2 regions of the Cupriavidus sp. SW-Y-13 genome follow, and region 2 is predicted to be linked to the other one. Evidence: predicted binding sites of a transcription regulator. Region 2 holds the regulator's gene; the other holds the start of a gene.

Region 1 (8,110 bases), 360 kb from region 2:
ACCCGCTGGCGGCGATCAGCCAGGCCAATGAACTGCTGGCCGATTCGGGCGCGGGGGAGGGCGGTGAAGGCAATATCGATGCACGCCTGCTGCGCATCATCAGCGACAACGTGCGGCGGCTGGATCAGGTGATTTCCGACGTACTGCAACTCTCGCGACGTCCGAAGACCGGCCACAGTTCGGCGGATCTTTCACAGGCGTTGCCGGACATCGTGGATCGCTGGCGGGCGGAGATGCGCTCGCGGGCCGGCACGCGCACCGACGTGAATCCCAATGCCATCCGCGTGACAGTGGACCTGCGACGGCCCGTGATCTTCGATACGGCGCAGTTGCAGCAGGTGCTGGGCAATCTCCTGGACAACGCCTGGCGCTACTGCAGCCGGCTGCCGGGGTCGATCCGGCTGCTGGCCCATGCGCTGGACCAGCACCATGCCGAACTGATCGTCTGGAACGATGGCGCCGAGGTGACGCGCGAGCAGCAGCGCAGTCTGTTCGAGCCGTTCTTCACCAGCAACCCGCAAGGCACCGGGCTGGGCCTGTTCATGGCGCGCGAGCTGTGCGGCGCCAACGATGCGCAGGTGCGCTACGGCACCGTGGCGCTGGAGGCGTTGCTGGAACGCACGGGCATGCTGGCCGGCGGGGCTCGCGATACACTGCCGGCCAAAGCCTTCGTGCTGACGATGCGCATCGAGACCCCCGACACCGTCGCTGCTGCTTCGCCAAGTTGACACCACAATAAAGACGCCTCCCAACATGCCCGCCAGACCGTCCGCTCCTGATCCGATCCTCGTCATCGACGACGAGGCAGACCTGCGCGAACTGCTCGACATTTCGCTACGCCGCATGGGCCACGATGTGGTCATGGCCGGCTCCCTGGCCGAGGCGCGCATCCGGCTGGCCGAGCGCCGCTACAGTCTGGTGTTGACCGATATGCGGCTGGGCGACGGACTCGGCATCGAGATCGTGCGGCAACTGTCGGCCTCGCCCGAGCGCACGCCGGTGGCCGTGATCACCGCATATGGCAGCGCGGACAATGCCGTGGATGCGCTCAAGGCGGGCGCGTTCGACTACATCGCCAAGCCGGTGTCGCTCGATCAGTTGCGCACGCTGATCCTCAACGCGCTGGGCCGCCACCAGCGCATGCCGGCGGATGGTGCGGTGGCTGCAGAGGGCGCGGAGATTGCCGATCTGGGCGATCGCGCTGCCGGGCTACTGCCTGGGCAGTCGGCGGCCATCCAGGAGGTGCGCCGGTCCCTGACGCGGCTGGCCCGCAGCATGGCGCCGGTGGTGATCAGTGGCGAGTCCGGCAGCGGCAAGGAGCGCGCGGCGCGGGCCATCCACGCCATCAGCGCGCGATCCGTGCATCCATTCGTGGCCGTGAACTGCGGCGCGATTCCGGAAACGCTGATGGAGTCCGAATTTTTTGGCCATGTGAAGGGTGCCTTCACGGGCGCGGATGCTGAACGCGGTGGCTTTTTCCAGGCCGCGCACGGCGGCACGCTGATGCTCGACGAGGTGGCCGACCTGCCGCTGGCCATGCAGGTCAAGCTGCTGCGCGCACTGCAGGAGCGGCGGGTGCGCAAGATCGGCGCCAGCAAGGAAGACAGCGTCGATGTGCGCGTCATGTGCGCGAGCCACAAGGATCTGGCCGCGATGGTAGCGGCCGGCACCTTCCGCCAGGACTTGTATTACCGGCTCAACGTGCTGGAACTGCGCATGCCGACGCTGCGCGAGCGCGGTGAAGACGTGCCGGTGCTGGCGCGGGCCATTCTCGAACATCTGGCGGTGCGTTATGGCGATGCGCATCCCAAGCGGCTGTCGCGCGAAGCACTGGAGCGCCTGCGTGCCTACCCGTTCCCGGGTAACGTGCGCGAACTGGAAAACCTGCTCGAACGTGCCTACGCGTTTGCGGAGACCGAAGAGATCGAAGTGGCCGATCTCGGGCCGCTCGAAGCCGGCATGGAGCGCGCGAACCTGCTGCAGCCGCGCGGGCCCCACATGGGCCAGATGCCGCCGGTCCAGATGACGACGCCGCCTGCCTATCAGGCTTGGGGTTCGACGTCGGGCTGGTCCGCGCCGCCTCACGCACCGGCTGGCGTAACGGCGTTTACAGGTCAGCCCGAGGAACCGGAGTTGCCGGCCGAGCCCGCGCCGGTGGCAGCCGTGCGGGAAAGCGATCCGTTGGCCGATGCATTGGCCGGACTCGCACTACCGATCAACCTGCCGGCCCGGCTCGAAGCCATGGAGCGGGAACTGATTCTTCGCGCGCTACACCAGACCGGCTTCAACCGCACGGCCGCGGCGCCGTTGCTGGGCCTGAATTTCCGCCAGTTGCGGTATCGCATCCAGCAGCTCGGTATCCGCGACGAACGGGAAGGGCGCGATGGCCGGGACGGTGGCGACGCCAGCGAGGACGGTGAATCGCTCGCCGAAAACGAGGGCCGCGATGGCTGACCACGGCGCGCTGGGCAACCAGCCTGGCTACCTGCCCGATGCCGACGGCTGGGTGCCCGCCGCGCGGCGCGTGCCGTCGCCGAACTTCGACGCACGCCCGGATGGCATGCCGGTGGACGTGGTGGTCATCCACAACATCAGCCTGCCGCCGGGACAGTTCGGCACCGGCGATATCGAGGCGTTCTTCCAGAACCGGCTCGATGCCTCGCGCCATCCTTTCTTCCAAACCATCCGCGATGTCCGGGTGTCGGCGCATTTCCTGATCTCCCGTGAAGGCGAACTGGTGCAGTTCGTGGCCTGCACGCAACGGGCCTGGCATGCCGGGCAGTCCGAGTACTGCGGACGGCAGCGTTGCAACGATTTCTCGATCGGCATCGAGATCGAGGGCACGGACGATGTGCCGTTCACCCCGGCCCAATACACGACGGCCGCCGCGTTGGTGGCTGCGCTGCGCACCGCCTATCCGATCCAGGGCGTTGCCGGACATAGCGATATCGCACCCGGTCGCAAGACCGATCCGGGACCATGTTTCGATTGGGCCCGGTTCGTCACGCTGGCGAAGTTGCCTGTGGCGTTATTGCCATATTTGCGACAGGGCTAATTCGGTTTCGTATTCGTCATATCGGTGCAATGCCAATGTGACGGCGAGGTCGTATGCCTCCAAAGCGCGCAAATAACGGTACAATCGCCGCCCTTTTGAAGGGCCCCGCGCCCTGCTCCGGATCACCTATCGGATGATCCATGGTCATTAAAAAAATTTCGAGTTTTTGTGCGGCACCGAACGTGCTGCCGCCAACCCTTGCGGCAGCGCGCTTTGCGGGAATGTGGCGCCGCCGCATACCGCACCACGGTGTTGGAACGGCGCATGTCAAGTCTGTTCATTCACTCCCGTTTCACTATACTTAGCCCAGTTTTGAAACGGCACCACTAGATATAGTGGTACTTCCGGGGAGCCGGCCCTGATGTGGCGCGGCGGCGCAGAGAGTGCGCAGCGTTCGCGTCATATTGGTCAACGGGCCGGGGTAGTGCCAGAAAGTCCCTAGCAAAGTGTTCGCAGTGCAGTTTGGTTCTCAACCGGCGACGCCGGTGCCGAGTGTCTTCTGAGGCGCATTTTGCTAGGGACTTTGTCGTCTTCTTATCAGTACTCAAAAAACACGGGGAGTTACCTCATGCAAACGGCCCAAAACGAACAGCAAACCACCGGCGTGGCCGGCATTGCCGGCGCGGCAGCCGGTACCGCGCAGCAGGGCGTCGCCGCTGCTGGCGTTTCGTATCAGGATTACAAGCTGATCCGTCGCAATGGCGCCGTGGTGTCGTTCGAGCCGAACAAGATCGCCGTGGCCATGACCAAGGCGTTCCTGGCTGTGAATGGCGGCCAGGGTGCAGCCTCTGCGCGCGTGCGCGAGATCGTCGAGCAAATGACCCAGGGCGTGGTGCGCGCACTGGTGCGCAGCCGTCCGAACGGCGGCACGTTCCATATCGAGGACGTGCAGGATCACGTGGAACTGGCGCTGATGCGCTCGGGCGAGCATGAGGTGGCCCGTGCCTATGTGCTGTACCGCGAGAAGCGTACGCAGGAACGCGCCCAGGCCAATGCCCAAGCGGTGGCGCGTGTGCAGGAAGGCGGCGTGTCGGTCAACGTGAACGACAACGGCGTGGTGCATCCGCTGGACCTGGTGGCGCTGCACGCGCTGATCGACAACGCCTGCAGCGGTCTCGGCAATGCCGTGAGCGCAGAGCCGATCCTGAAGGAAACGCTCAAGAACCTGTACGACGGCGTGCCGATGACGCAGGTCTACGACTCGGCCATCCTGGCTGCGCGTACGCTGATCGAGAAGGACCCGGCCTACAGCCAGGTTACGGCTCGTATCCTGCTGCACACGATCCGCAAGGAAATCCTGGGCGCCGAAGTGACCCAGAGCGAAATGTCGACGAAGTACGCCGAGTACTTCCCGAAGTTCATCGCACGCGGCATCGAAGCCGAACTGCTCGACGAGAAGCTGGCCACGTATGACCTGGCCCGCCTGGGCGCCGCGCTGGACGCCTCGCGCGACTTCCAGTTCAACTACCTGGGCCTGCAGACGCTGTACGACCGCTACTTCCTGCACGTGGAAGAGCAGCGCATCGAAATGCCGCAGGCGTTCTTCATGCGCGTGGCCATGGGCCTGGCGCTGGAAGAGAAGGATCGCGAAGCCCGCGCCATCGAGTTCTACCAACTGCTGTCGTCGTTCGACTTCATGTCGTCGACCCCGACGCTGTTCAACTCGGGCACGCGCCGCTCGCAGCTGTCGTCGTGCTACCTGACCACGGTGTCGGACGACCTCGAAGGCATCTACGAAGCCCTGAAGGAAAACGCGCTGCTGTCGAAGTTCGCCGGCGGCCTGGGCAACGACTGGACCAACGTGCGTGCGCTGGGCTCGCACATCAAGGGCACCAACGGCAAGAGCCAGGGCGTGGTGCCGTTCCTGAAGGTGGTCAACGACACGGCCGTGGCCGTGAACCAGGGCGGCAAGCGCAAGGGCGCGGTCTGCGCATACCTGGAGACGTGGCACCTGGATATCGAGGAATTCCTGGAGCTGCGCAAGAACACCGGCGACGACCGCCGCCGCACGCACGACATGAACACGGCCAACTGGATTCCGGACCTGTTCATGAAGCGCGTGATGGAGAACGCCGAGTGGACGCTGTTCTCGCCGTCCACCTGCCCGGACCTGCACGACAAGGTCGGCAAGGCCTTCGAGCAAGCCTACGTGGCCTACGAGGCCAAGGCCGCCAGCGGCGAGCTGAAGCTGTTCAAGAAGGTGCCGGCCATGCAGCTCTGGCGCAAGATGCTGGGCATGCTGTTCGAAACCGGCCATCCGTGGATCACGTTCAAGGACCCGTGCAACATCCGCAGCCCGCAGCAGCACGTGGGCGTGGTGCATAGCTCGAACCTCTGCACGGAAATCACGCTGAACACGAACGACAGCGAAATCGCCGTGTGCAACCTGGGTTCGGTGAACTTGGTGGCCCACCTGAAGCAGCAGGCCGACGGCACGTACGTGCTGGATCACGCCAAGCTGCAGAAGACGATCCGCACCGCGATGCGCATGCTCGACAACGTGATCGACATCAACTACTACGCGGTGGAGAAGGCGCGCAATTCGAACCTGCGCCACCGTCCGGTGGGCATGGGCATCATGGGCTTCCAGGATTGCCTGCACGTGCTGCGCACCCCGTACTCCAGCGACGCCGCGGTGAAGTTCGCCGATACGTCGATGGAAGCGGTCTGCTACTACGCGTACCACGCCTCGACCGAACTGGCCGAGGAACGCGGCCGCTACACCACGTACGAAGGCTCGCTGTGGGATCGTGGCATCCTGCCGCAAGACTCGCTCAAGCTGCTGGCCGAAGAGCGCGGCGGCTACCTGGACGTGGACATGTCGTCGTCGATGGACTGGACGTCGCTGCGTGCCCGCATCAAGCAGCACGGCATGCGCAACTCGAACTGCATCGCCATCGCCCCGACCGCCACGATCTCGAACATCATCGGCGTGTCCGCATGCATCGAGCCGACGTTCCAGAACCTGTACGTGAAGTCGAACCTGTCGGGCGAATTCACGGTGGTGAACGACTACCTCGTGCGTGACCTGAAGGCGCGCGGCCTGTGGGACGAGGTGATGGTTGCCGACCTGAAGTACTTTGACGGCTCGCTGGCCCGTATCGACCGCATTCCGCAAGATCTGCGCGACATCTACGCCACGGCGTTCGAAGTGGAACCGAGCTGGCTCGTGGAAGCGGCCAGCCGCCGCCAGAAGTGGATCGACCAGGCCCAGTCGCTGAACATCTACATGGCCGGCGCATCGGGCAAGAAGCTGGACGATACGTACAAGCAAGCCTGGCTGCGCGGCCTGAAGACGACGTACTACCTGCGTACGATGGCTGCCACGCACGTGGAGAAGTCCACTGTGTCGCGCGGCTCGCTGAACGCGGTGTCGTCGGGTTCGGACAACGGCTCGGCCATGGACGCCGCCGCTGCCGCAGCCCCGGCGATGCCCGAAGCCGAAGGCGCAGTCTGCACGATGCGCCCGGGCGACGCCGGATTCGACGAGTGCGAAGCCTGCCAGTAACAAACTGATTCACCCTCGGTCTGCTCCCCTCTCCCGCTGCGTGGGAGAGGGGCCGGGGGAGAGGGCGGACGCGTCAGATGCCACGGCGTCGCGCCAGAGCCGCCCCTAAATACTGCGAATTTCCGGAGAAACACCATGCTGAGCTGGGACGACGACGTTCAAGCCACCCCGCAGGCCGCACCGCAGCCTGCCCTGCAACCTGCATCCGCCGCATCGGCCGCCGTCGACCAGCATGGCGCACTGCCGCCGGCCGCCACGGCGCCGACTGGCATCCTGGGCAACAACCCCAACGCTGCCGCCGCGCAGAGCTCGCGCCGCGTGAGTGCCGCCGACAAGCGCGTGATCAACGGCGCCACCGACGTGAACCAGCTGGTGCCGTTCAAGTACAAGTGGGCGTGGGAAAAGTACCTGGCCGGCTGCGCCAATCACTGGATGCCGCAGGAAATCAACATGTCGCGCGACATCGCCCTGTGGAAGGACCCGAACGGGCTGACCGAGGACGAGCGCCGCATCATCAGCCGCAACCTCGGTTTCTTCGTGACGGCCGATTCGCTGGCCGCCAACAACATCGTGCTGGGCACCTACCGCCAGATCACGGCGCCGGAATGCCGCCAGTACCTGCTGCGCCAGGCTTTCGAGGAAGCCATCCACACGCACGCCTACCAGTACATCGTGGAGTCGCTCGGCCTGGACGAAGCCGAGATCTTCAACGCGTACCACGAGGTGAAGTCGATCCGCGACAAGGACGAGTTCCTGATCCCGTTCATCGACACGCTGACGGACCCGTCGTTCAAGACCGGCACGCCGGAAAACGATCAGAAGCTGCTGAAGAGCCTGATCGTGTTCGCCTGCATCATGGAAGGCCTGTTCTTCTACGTGGGCTTCACGCAGATCCTGGCGATGGGCCGCCAGAACAAGATGACCGGTGCCGCCGAGCAGTACCAGTACATCCTGCGCGACGAGTCGTTGCACTGTAACTTCGGCATCGACCTGATCAACCAGATCAAGCTCGAGAATCCGCACCTGTGGACGCCCGAGTTCAAGGCCGAGATCACGGAACTGTTCAAGAAGGCCGTGGACCTGGAATACCGCTACGCCGAGGACACCATGCCGCGCGGCGTGCTGGGCCTGAACGCACCGATGTTCAAGGGTTACCTGCGCTTCATCTGCAACCGCCGCTGCCAACAGATCGGCCTGGATCAGCTCTTCCCGAACGAGGAAAACCCGTTCCCGTGGATGAGCGAGATGATCGACCTGAAGAAGGAACGCAACTTCTTCGAAACGCGCGTGATCGAGTACCAGACCGGCGGCGCGCTGTCCTGGGACTGATCGACGCGGCGACGACGAGACGCCACGATTGAAGGGTCGGCTGCAGCAGTACGAGAAGTCAAAAATGTAGAAACAAGTCCAGCAGCCAGGACGGGTGAGAGGCGGCCATCGGGTGAGAACCCGGTGGCCGTTTTTCTTTTTGGGGGCGATATCGGGCAACTTCACTTGATCCGATACCACCTCATCCCCCTTTTCAGAATCGGCTCAAATCGTTCGGC
Region 2 (8,110 bases):
TGCCAACAGGCTGGCGTGCATCACCAGCGTAATGATCGACATGTCTTGCGTGACGGTCACTGGATTCATCGGGCGTCTTTGATAGTGGCGAGAACAGGGGCAGGGATCGGAGTCGGCCTAAACGTGCTTTTGTCGACACATCCCACACGGATCTTGCCGGTGGCGAGCATCTGCTCGCCGCGCCAGGCTTCCTGTGCGAAATGGACCGATGCGGGTCCGACCCGTTCAATATGCGTACGAATCTCCAGCTGGTCATCCAGCCGGGCGGGCGCATTGTATTCCACAGCGGTACTGCGTACGACGAAGACCACACCGGACTGATCGGCGAGGGTCTGTTGTTCGACGCCGAGCGAGCGCAGCCATTCGGTGCGCGCCCGTTCGAAAAACTTCAGGTAGTTGGCGTAAAACACCACGCCGCCTGCGTCGGTATCTTCCCAATACACGCGCAACGGCCATGTGAAATTTGGCATGGCGGGCATTGTAACGGAGCGCACTGGTTAACCCGCATGCGACTTTGCAACAGCAAGTTGCGAGCCATACACCACAAGGTCTTGACGAGACTGGTGTAGAGGGGCATGCGCCACCCGTGCACCGGCTTGCAGCAAGCCGCGCGTTCGCATAAACTCTGCGGCAACCATTCCACCTTGCGCGACTGGCGAAGTCAGTGGGTACTACCACGAGGAAGCGCAAGATCTTTAGGCGTGAAGTTCATAAGCGCCTGCCGCTCGCCTGGGCAGCGAATGGGAAGCAGGGTGCGCCCCGCACCGGCTGGTACATACCAGTCCGGAGCAGGACGCCGTGCTTTCCCCGCGCGCCCTATCCCAGATTCAGCCAAGATTCATCCCAGCCGGTCACACACGATTTTCATGCCGTTTGTGCCATCCGCTCCCCTTTTTACCGACGAGTCACGCCATGTTTGAACGCAGCCGTTTCACGATCGAGCAGATCGACCCCGAAGTCTTCGCCGCTATCCAGAAGGAAAACCAGCGCCAGGAAGACCACATCGAACTGATTGCTTCCGAAAACTACACCTCGCCGGCCGTGATGGCCGCCCAGGGCTCGCAACTGACCAACAAGTACGCCGAAGGCTATCCCGGCAAGCGTTACTACGGCGGCTGCGAGTACGTCGACGTGGTGGAGCAACTGGCCATCGACCGCGTGAAGCAGCTGTTTGGCGCCGATGCCGCCAACGTTCAGCCGAACTCGGGCTCGCAAGCCAACCAGGGCGTGTTCTTCGCCATGCTCAAGCCGGGCGACACGATCATGGGCATGAGCCTGGCCGAAGGCGGTCACCTGACCCACGGCATGGCACTGAACATGAGCGGCAAGTGGTTCAATGTGGTCAGCTACGGCCTGAACGCCCAGGAAGACATTGACTACGATGCCCTGGAAAAGAAGGCCCAGGAAACCAAGCCGAAGATGATCATCGCCGGTGCCTCGGCGTTCTCGCTGCGCATCGACTTCGAACGCATCGCCCAGGTGGCCAAGGCTGTTGGCGCCTACTTCATGGTGGACATGGCCCACTACGCCGGCCTGATCGCCGCGGGTGTGTATCCGAACCCGGTGCCGCACGCCGATTTCGTGACCACCACCACGCACAAGAGCCTGCGCGGCCCGCGCGGCGGCGTGATCCTGATGAAGGCCGAGCATGAGAAGGCCATCAACTCGGCAATTTTCCCGGGTATCCAGGGTGGCCCGCTGATGCACGTGATCGCCGGCAAGGCCGTGGCCTTCAAGGAAGCGCTGCAGCCCGAGTTCAAGGCCTACCAGGAACAGGTGGTGAAGAACGCCGCCGTCATGGCCGAGACGCTGATTTCGCGCGGCCTGCGCATCGTCTCCGGCAAGACCGAGAGCCACGTGATGCTGGTGGACCTGCGCGCCAAGAAGATCACCGGCAAGGAAGCCGAGAAGATCCTCGGCGATGCACATATCACCGTCAACAAGAACGCCATTCCGAACGATCCGGAAAAGCCGTTCGTGACGTCGGGTGTTCGCCTGGGTTCGCCGGCCATGACCACACGCGGCTTCAAGGAAGATGAAGCCCGCCAGGTGGCCAACCTGATCGCCGACGTGCTGGACAACCCGCACGACGAAGCCAACATCGCGAAGGTGCGCGAGCAAGTCTCCGCCCTGACCCGCCGCTTCCCGGTGTACGGCTGAGCCATCTGCCGACGCGTGCTCACCGCAGGATAGTGGGCACGCACTGACGGCGCCGCCGCAAGTTTCGGGCGGCGCCGTTGTTCCATCTCAAGTCCGCAGCTGAACTAAAAGATGCAAAATGCGGGCTGGATTCTTTCTTCAGGTGCTCAGGCATGAAATGCCCGTTCTGCGCTCACTCCAATACCCAGGTTCTCGATAGCCGCGTGTCCGAAGACGGGGATACGGTACGCCGCCGCCGGCGCTGCGAAGCTTGCGACCGCCGGTTCACTACCTACGAGCGCATCGAACTGTTCTTCCCGGCCATCGTCAAGAAGAACGGCTCCCGCGTGGACTACACGCGCGGCAAACTCAAGGATTCGATGCGGCTGGCGCTACGCAAGCGCCCGGTATCCGCCGAAGCCATCGACGAAGCCATCACGCGTATCGAGGAAAAACTGCTGGCGCTGGGTGAGAAGGAAATCCCGAGCAGCCAGGTTGGCGAACTGGTCATGCGCGAACTGCGCAAGCTCGACAAGATCGCGTACATCCGCTTTGCCTCGGTCTATCGCAGTTTCGAGGATGTCTCTGAATTCCGCGATGTTCTTGACGAGATCGCGACTCCCACCCCACGAAAGGGGTAGATCCCTCCCCAAAAATGCTGTTTAATTTGCATCGGCCTCCATCGAATAGAAGGCCGGTGCACGAGTGCGGTTGCATCGCACCAACATGACACCAAAGCGCCGCGCAACAGCAGCGCCATCCAGCGGACCCGGACCCTCAGAGGCCCGGACGCACAGTAGTCCAGCGCCCCCGGCAAAAAACAAAGAGAGCAGTCGCTTTTTTGACGGGAATCACAAATGGGTCAGTCTTTCTGCCGAAAGGCAGCAGGCTTTCTGACGCCTTTGCTGTCCGCGCCTGGATTCATTGCGGGCGTGGCAACGGATGCGCCGGGGGCTGTTCACATGCGCGCAATCGCACCTGGCAATCACCGGGGCGCGCGCGGGGTCACGCTGATCGAGTTGATGGTGACCCTCTCGGTGCTCGCCACGCTGGCCGCCGTCGCCACTCCGAACCTCCAATCCTTCCTCCATAACAGCCGGCTGTCCGCAGACGCCACGCGGCTGTTTGCCGATCTCGAACTCGCACGCAGCGAAGCGGCCCGGCGCAACGCCACCGTCACGCTGTGCCCTGTCGATGCCGGCAACGCCTGCTCCAACAACTGGACCTTGCGCCGCATCCTGTTCGTCGATGCGGACAACGACGGTGCGTTCGACAGGACGGAAGAACTGATCCGCAACAGTGATCCGCCACAGACCAGCACCGACATTGCCGCTGCCAATCTCGGCACTACGTCGAACCGCGTGCGCATGCGCTCGACCGGAGTGTCCACAGCACCCAATGCAAGCTGGAAGTTCTGCGGAAAAAATGCCACGGATGCGGGCAAAACGGTATTCATGACCGGCAGTGGCCGCCCTTATACGCAGTCGCAGTCAACGTGTCCATGACGCCGACCCACATCTCTCCAATGCCCATGTCTCGTGGCTTCTCGTTGATCGAGGCACTGGTCACGCTGGTGGTGCTGTCCATCGGCATGCTCGCGCTTGCCAACCTGCAGTTGCAGACGTTGATGGATTCACGCACGGCATCGATGCGCAACTATGCCGCGCTGATGACCTACAACCTCGCGGACCAGCTTCGTACCAACAGCGTGGCCGTGAACAACGGCACCTTCAATTCACCTGCCGCCACGCCCGTTGCCGATTGTTTTACGGCAGCGGGCTGCACACCCGACGAGATGGCCGCCACCACCTACGCCACGTGGCTGGCCAACGTGCAGGCCACCATGCCGAACGGCGACGGGATCGTCTGCACCGATAGCACGCCAAACGACGGCACCGGATCGGCAGCCGGGAAGAACGACTGCGAACCCCACGCTGACGCGCCGTATGTCATCAAGGTCTTCTGGAGCGAAGACAACGGCACCACCGTCCAGCGTTTCTCGACCGCGCTCATCCCATGACAACGTCCAACCGTCACATCTGCCGCCGCGCGGCAAGCGGCTTCACGTTGGTCGAGCTGATGGTCGGCATGGTGATCAGCATGCTGCTGATACTTGCCGCCACATCGCTCTTCATCTCGGAGCGGCGCACCCATGCCATGCAAGGCGACGTAGGCGAGATTCAGGAAAACGCGCGAGCCATCGCGCAGTTGCTGTTGCGTCAGGCGCGCCAGATCGGCTACACCGACTTCCTGTTCGCGAGCAACGAGTTCGCGTCACCAAGCCTGGAAGCCACCAACGATACCGGCGTCAACGCCAGCGATAGCCTGACCTTGCGCTACTTCGGCTCGTCACAGGCTGGCGCGGACCCGGCAGCCGCTGCGGATTCTCCCCATTTCCCGCAGGCCGATGGCAGCACGGTGGATTGCAGCGGCAATGACGTGAGCAGCAACGTGGAAACCACCGAGGTCTATTCAATCCTCAATGACCCCGATGGCGTGCCCTGGCTGCAATGCGTGGTCAACGGCGTGGCGACACCGCTGTTCCGCAATGTCGAAGCCTTCCAACTGCTGTTGGGCGAAGACACCGATGACGACGGCGTCGTCAATCGCTTCGTTCCACCCGGCGCCACTGCGCACATCGATAACGTGGTGGCGCTGCGCGTGTCCGTGCTGCTGCGCGGCGCCAGCACCAACAACCCGATCATGGAAAAGCCGATCGTCAACCATTTCGGCAACACCTATGCGCCGAATGACGTGGCGCCCGCCGGCGATGCCGGCAGCGTGGTGAGGATTACGGCCGATGGCCGTCTGCACCGGCACTTCACGTTCTACATCGCCCTTCGCAATCGACTGCCATAGGCCGGCCATGCATCCTCCCCTCTCTCGGTCACCCCGCCACGCCAGACAGCGTGGCATGTCGCTGATCCTCGTCCTGCTGCTCCTGGTCATCCTGACGCTCGCAGGGCTTGCTGCCAGTACGATGAGCCTCAATGCCGAACGTCTGGCCCGCAACACGCGCGATGAGAGCATCGCGCTCCAGGCGGCGGAATCCGCGCTGCGCGACGCGCGCGCGGACATCTCCCAGGTTCGCATGCTCAGCGGCCTGACGGGCTCGTCGCCCACCTGCGATATGGACGGATTCAAGGGCTACTGCCAGCACGCGACGTCAGGCACGCAGGCCTGGGACCTCTATATCGAAGACCCACAACACTCCGTCGAACTTGGAGAAATGACCGGTCTCACGGCCGCGCAGAAGATGCCGACGATCCATGCGCGCGATGCCGGCGCCAATGGCGTGTCGAAGCAACCCCGCTATCTGATCGAACCATTCAAGGAGCCGACCGATATCGCGCTCGGCTCCAACAAGTACGTGTTCCGCATTACGGCGATCGGTTACGGCGCCAACCCTGGCACCAAGGTGATGGTGCAGGAAATCGTCCGCTTCTGACGACACCCCTTTGACACCTTCACCGTCAAACGCATCATGACCCAATCCACTTCCATCCGTCGCTTCGCGAGTCGCGCGCAAGGTGTCCTGCTTGCAACATCGTGCCTGCTCGCCATCGCCACGGCCTACGCCGCTGGCCCGCAACTCAATCTGGCCCAGCAGCCGTTGTACACCGGCGGCAACATCTCCCCCATGGTCATGATCGACCTGACCAAGGACCACACGCTGCACCAGAAGGCGTACAACGATTACTCGGATCTGGACGGCGATGGCCAGCTGGATACGACGTACAAGCACAGCATCGAGTACGCCGGGTACTTCGACTCGGACAAGTGCTACGACTACGACAGGACCACAATCCAGGGCTTCGTACCGAAGTCGATCACCGACAGCAAGTATTGCGACGGCAAGACCTGGAGCGGCAACTTCCTGAACTGGGCCACGATGAGCCGCATCGACGAGGTGCGCAAGATCCTGTACGGCGGCACGCGATCGACGGATACCGCGACCACGACCGTGCTGGAACGTGCCTTCCTGCCGACGGACGCCCACGCCTGGGCCAAGTTCTATAACGGACCCGATGTGGCCCAACTGGTGCCGTTCACGGTGGAAGTCGCATCCGCTATTGGCACGCTGAGATCCAGGACGCCCATGACACTGTCCTCCGCAGTGGCCAAGGTTGTGATCGACGACATGAGCCAGGTAGAGCCAGGCGATCAGTTACGGTTCGAGCCGGCCTCGGGCGCAGCAGCGGGCACGTCGATGACGGGCTGGGTCATGCGGCGGAATCCCGGCAACGTCTCCGTGGTGTTCTACGCCGGCGACATCTCGAACCCCACCAACACGAGGGCAAGGTTCTCGTCCTGGATCGTGACAAACCTGACGCGGGGTGGCTTGACACTGTGCAACGTCACGCCGAGGGACCAGCAGAGCAGCAACTCGCAGTACAACCACCAGCCACCTCAGATCCGAGTGGCCGCGGGAAACTATGCAACGTGGGGCGCTTCCGAGCACCGGCAGTGCAGTTGGTCCTCGGAAGCCAGTAGCACGCAGCGCAACTTCCTGCCCACCATCGACGGCGTCACCATCTGGGGTTCGTCGAACGGCAATCGCGCGGCGATATCGGGCATGAATTCATCGGCGGAGAATCCATCTCAGTCCATGCGCGGCCTTGGCTTCGGGCAGGGGACCGGTGTATTCAACGCGCGCGTGCAAGTGTGCGTGCCCGGCCTGATCGGTTCCGAGAACTGCAAGCAGTACGGCTCCAGCTACAAGCCATTCGGGCTGCTGCAGAAGTATGGGGAATCGGGCCAGATGCTGTTCGGCCTGATGACCGGCAGCTACGACCGGAACGTTTCCGGCGGCGTATTGCGGCGAAACGTGACCAACTTTGCGTCGGAGATCCACCCGGGCACCGGTGAGTTTTCCTATGGCAGGTCAAGCGATGCTGTCAGAGGCATTGTCTGGAATATCGACAGGCTGCGCCCCTACGGCTACAGCTACAGAGAAGGCAGCTACGTCAATGCGGACCAGTGTAGCTACCAGCAGGCGAGCATCGAACGCGGCAGTTACGGCAATCCGATCAGGACGGCTTCGGAGGGCAACTGCTCCACGTGGGGCAACCCGATCTCGGAAATCTTCGTCGAGACATTGCGTTACTTTGGCGGCAAGCAACCGACCAGCGCATTCCTGCCATCCCGCTACGGCAAGGATGCCACGCTGGGGCTGACGCAACCCGCGTGGACCAACCCGATGGACCTGCCGCCATCGCATCCGAACCGGGCGCCTTACTGCACGCCGCTCAACGCACTGGTCTTCAACTCCAGCGTGTCCTCTTACGACAACGACCAACTGGGCGGCTTCAGAGACCTCAATGGATCTCCGGATATCAGCACCTACACGAACCGGGTAGGCATTGGCGAAGGGATCTCCGGCGGCAGGTGGTTCGCGGGAGGCGTCCGCGGCAGCACGATCGACAATCTGTGCTCGGCCAAGGCGGTCAACAACTTCAGCGACGTGCTCGGCATCTGCCCGGAAGGGCCATCGCAAAGAGGAACGTTCCAGATTGCGGGCGCCGCATACTTCGCCAGGACCAACCGCCTGCGATCGCCTGCTGCCGCCGCCGCGCTCGGCGTCCCTGACCGGGACACGACCTCGCTGAGAATGAACACCTATGCGGTGCAGCTCGCCACCAACACACCGAAGATCAACGTCGACGTGAACGGCAAGCTGGTGACGATCATGCCGGCACACCGGCTGCACCCGCAGTATCCGAACAGCATCACCGCGCCCGCCAGCACGGGCACGCTGGTGGATTTCAAGGTCATCTCGCAAACGGCCACCCACGGCAAGTTCTATGTGGCCTGGGAAGACTCGGTGGCCGGTGGCGACTATGACCAGGACAACTGGGGCATCCTGAGCTATCGCGTGAGCGGTGACAACATCACGGTGTCTACCCGTGTGGTGTCGGCTTCATCGTCCAACGGACAGGGCTTCGGCTACACGATCTCGGGCACCACGCAG

The links. Region 2 encodes NrdR, which represses ribonucleotide reductase genes. Its sites were predicted from a motif close to CACNANATNTNGTG; they were not measured.
Region 1: GA566_RS13570 (ribonucleoside-diphosphate reductase subunit alpha) is a predicted target of NrdR. The motif match lies at 3,380-3,393, and genes of this name have one in related genera.

The regions. Positions count from the first base shown of each region.
Region 1 covers NZ_WHLX01000001.1:3,031,828-3,039,937, reverse strand. Annotated here, with positions in the region: gene GA566_RS13585 (histidine kinase dimerization/phospho-acceptor domain-containing protein) at 1-728, shown strand, start outside; gene GA566_RS13580 (sigma-54 dependent transcriptional regulator) at 754-2,454, shown strand; gene ampD (1,6-anhydro-N-acetylmuramyl-L-alanine amidase AmpD) at 2,447-3,055, shown strand; gene GA566_RS13570 (ribonucleoside-diphosphate reductase subunit alpha) at 3,624-6,563, shown strand; gene GA566_RS13565 (ribonucleotide-diphosphate reductase subunit beta) at 6,699-7,892, shown strand.
Region 2 covers NZ_WHLX01000001.1:2,675,530-2,683,639, forward strand. Annotated here, with positions in the region: gene tolQ (protein TolQ) at 1-69, opposite strand, end outside; gene ybgC (tol-pal system-associated acyl-CoA thioesterase) at 66-470, opposite strand; ZMP/ZTP riboswitch at 639-742, shown strand; gene glyA (serine hydroxymethyltransferase) at 913-2,160, shown strand; gene nrdR (transcriptional regulator NrdR) at 2,313-2,780, shown strand; gene GA566_RS11965 (GspH/FimT family pseudopilin) at 2,997-3,644, shown strand; gene pilV (type IV pilus modification protein PilV) at 3,641-4,159, shown strand; gene GA566_RS11975 (PilW family protein) at 4,156-4,998, shown strand; gene GA566_RS11980 (PilX N-terminal domain-containing pilus assembly protein) at 5,054-5,587, shown strand; gene GA566_RS11985 (pilus assembly protein) at 5,624-8,110, shown strand, end outside.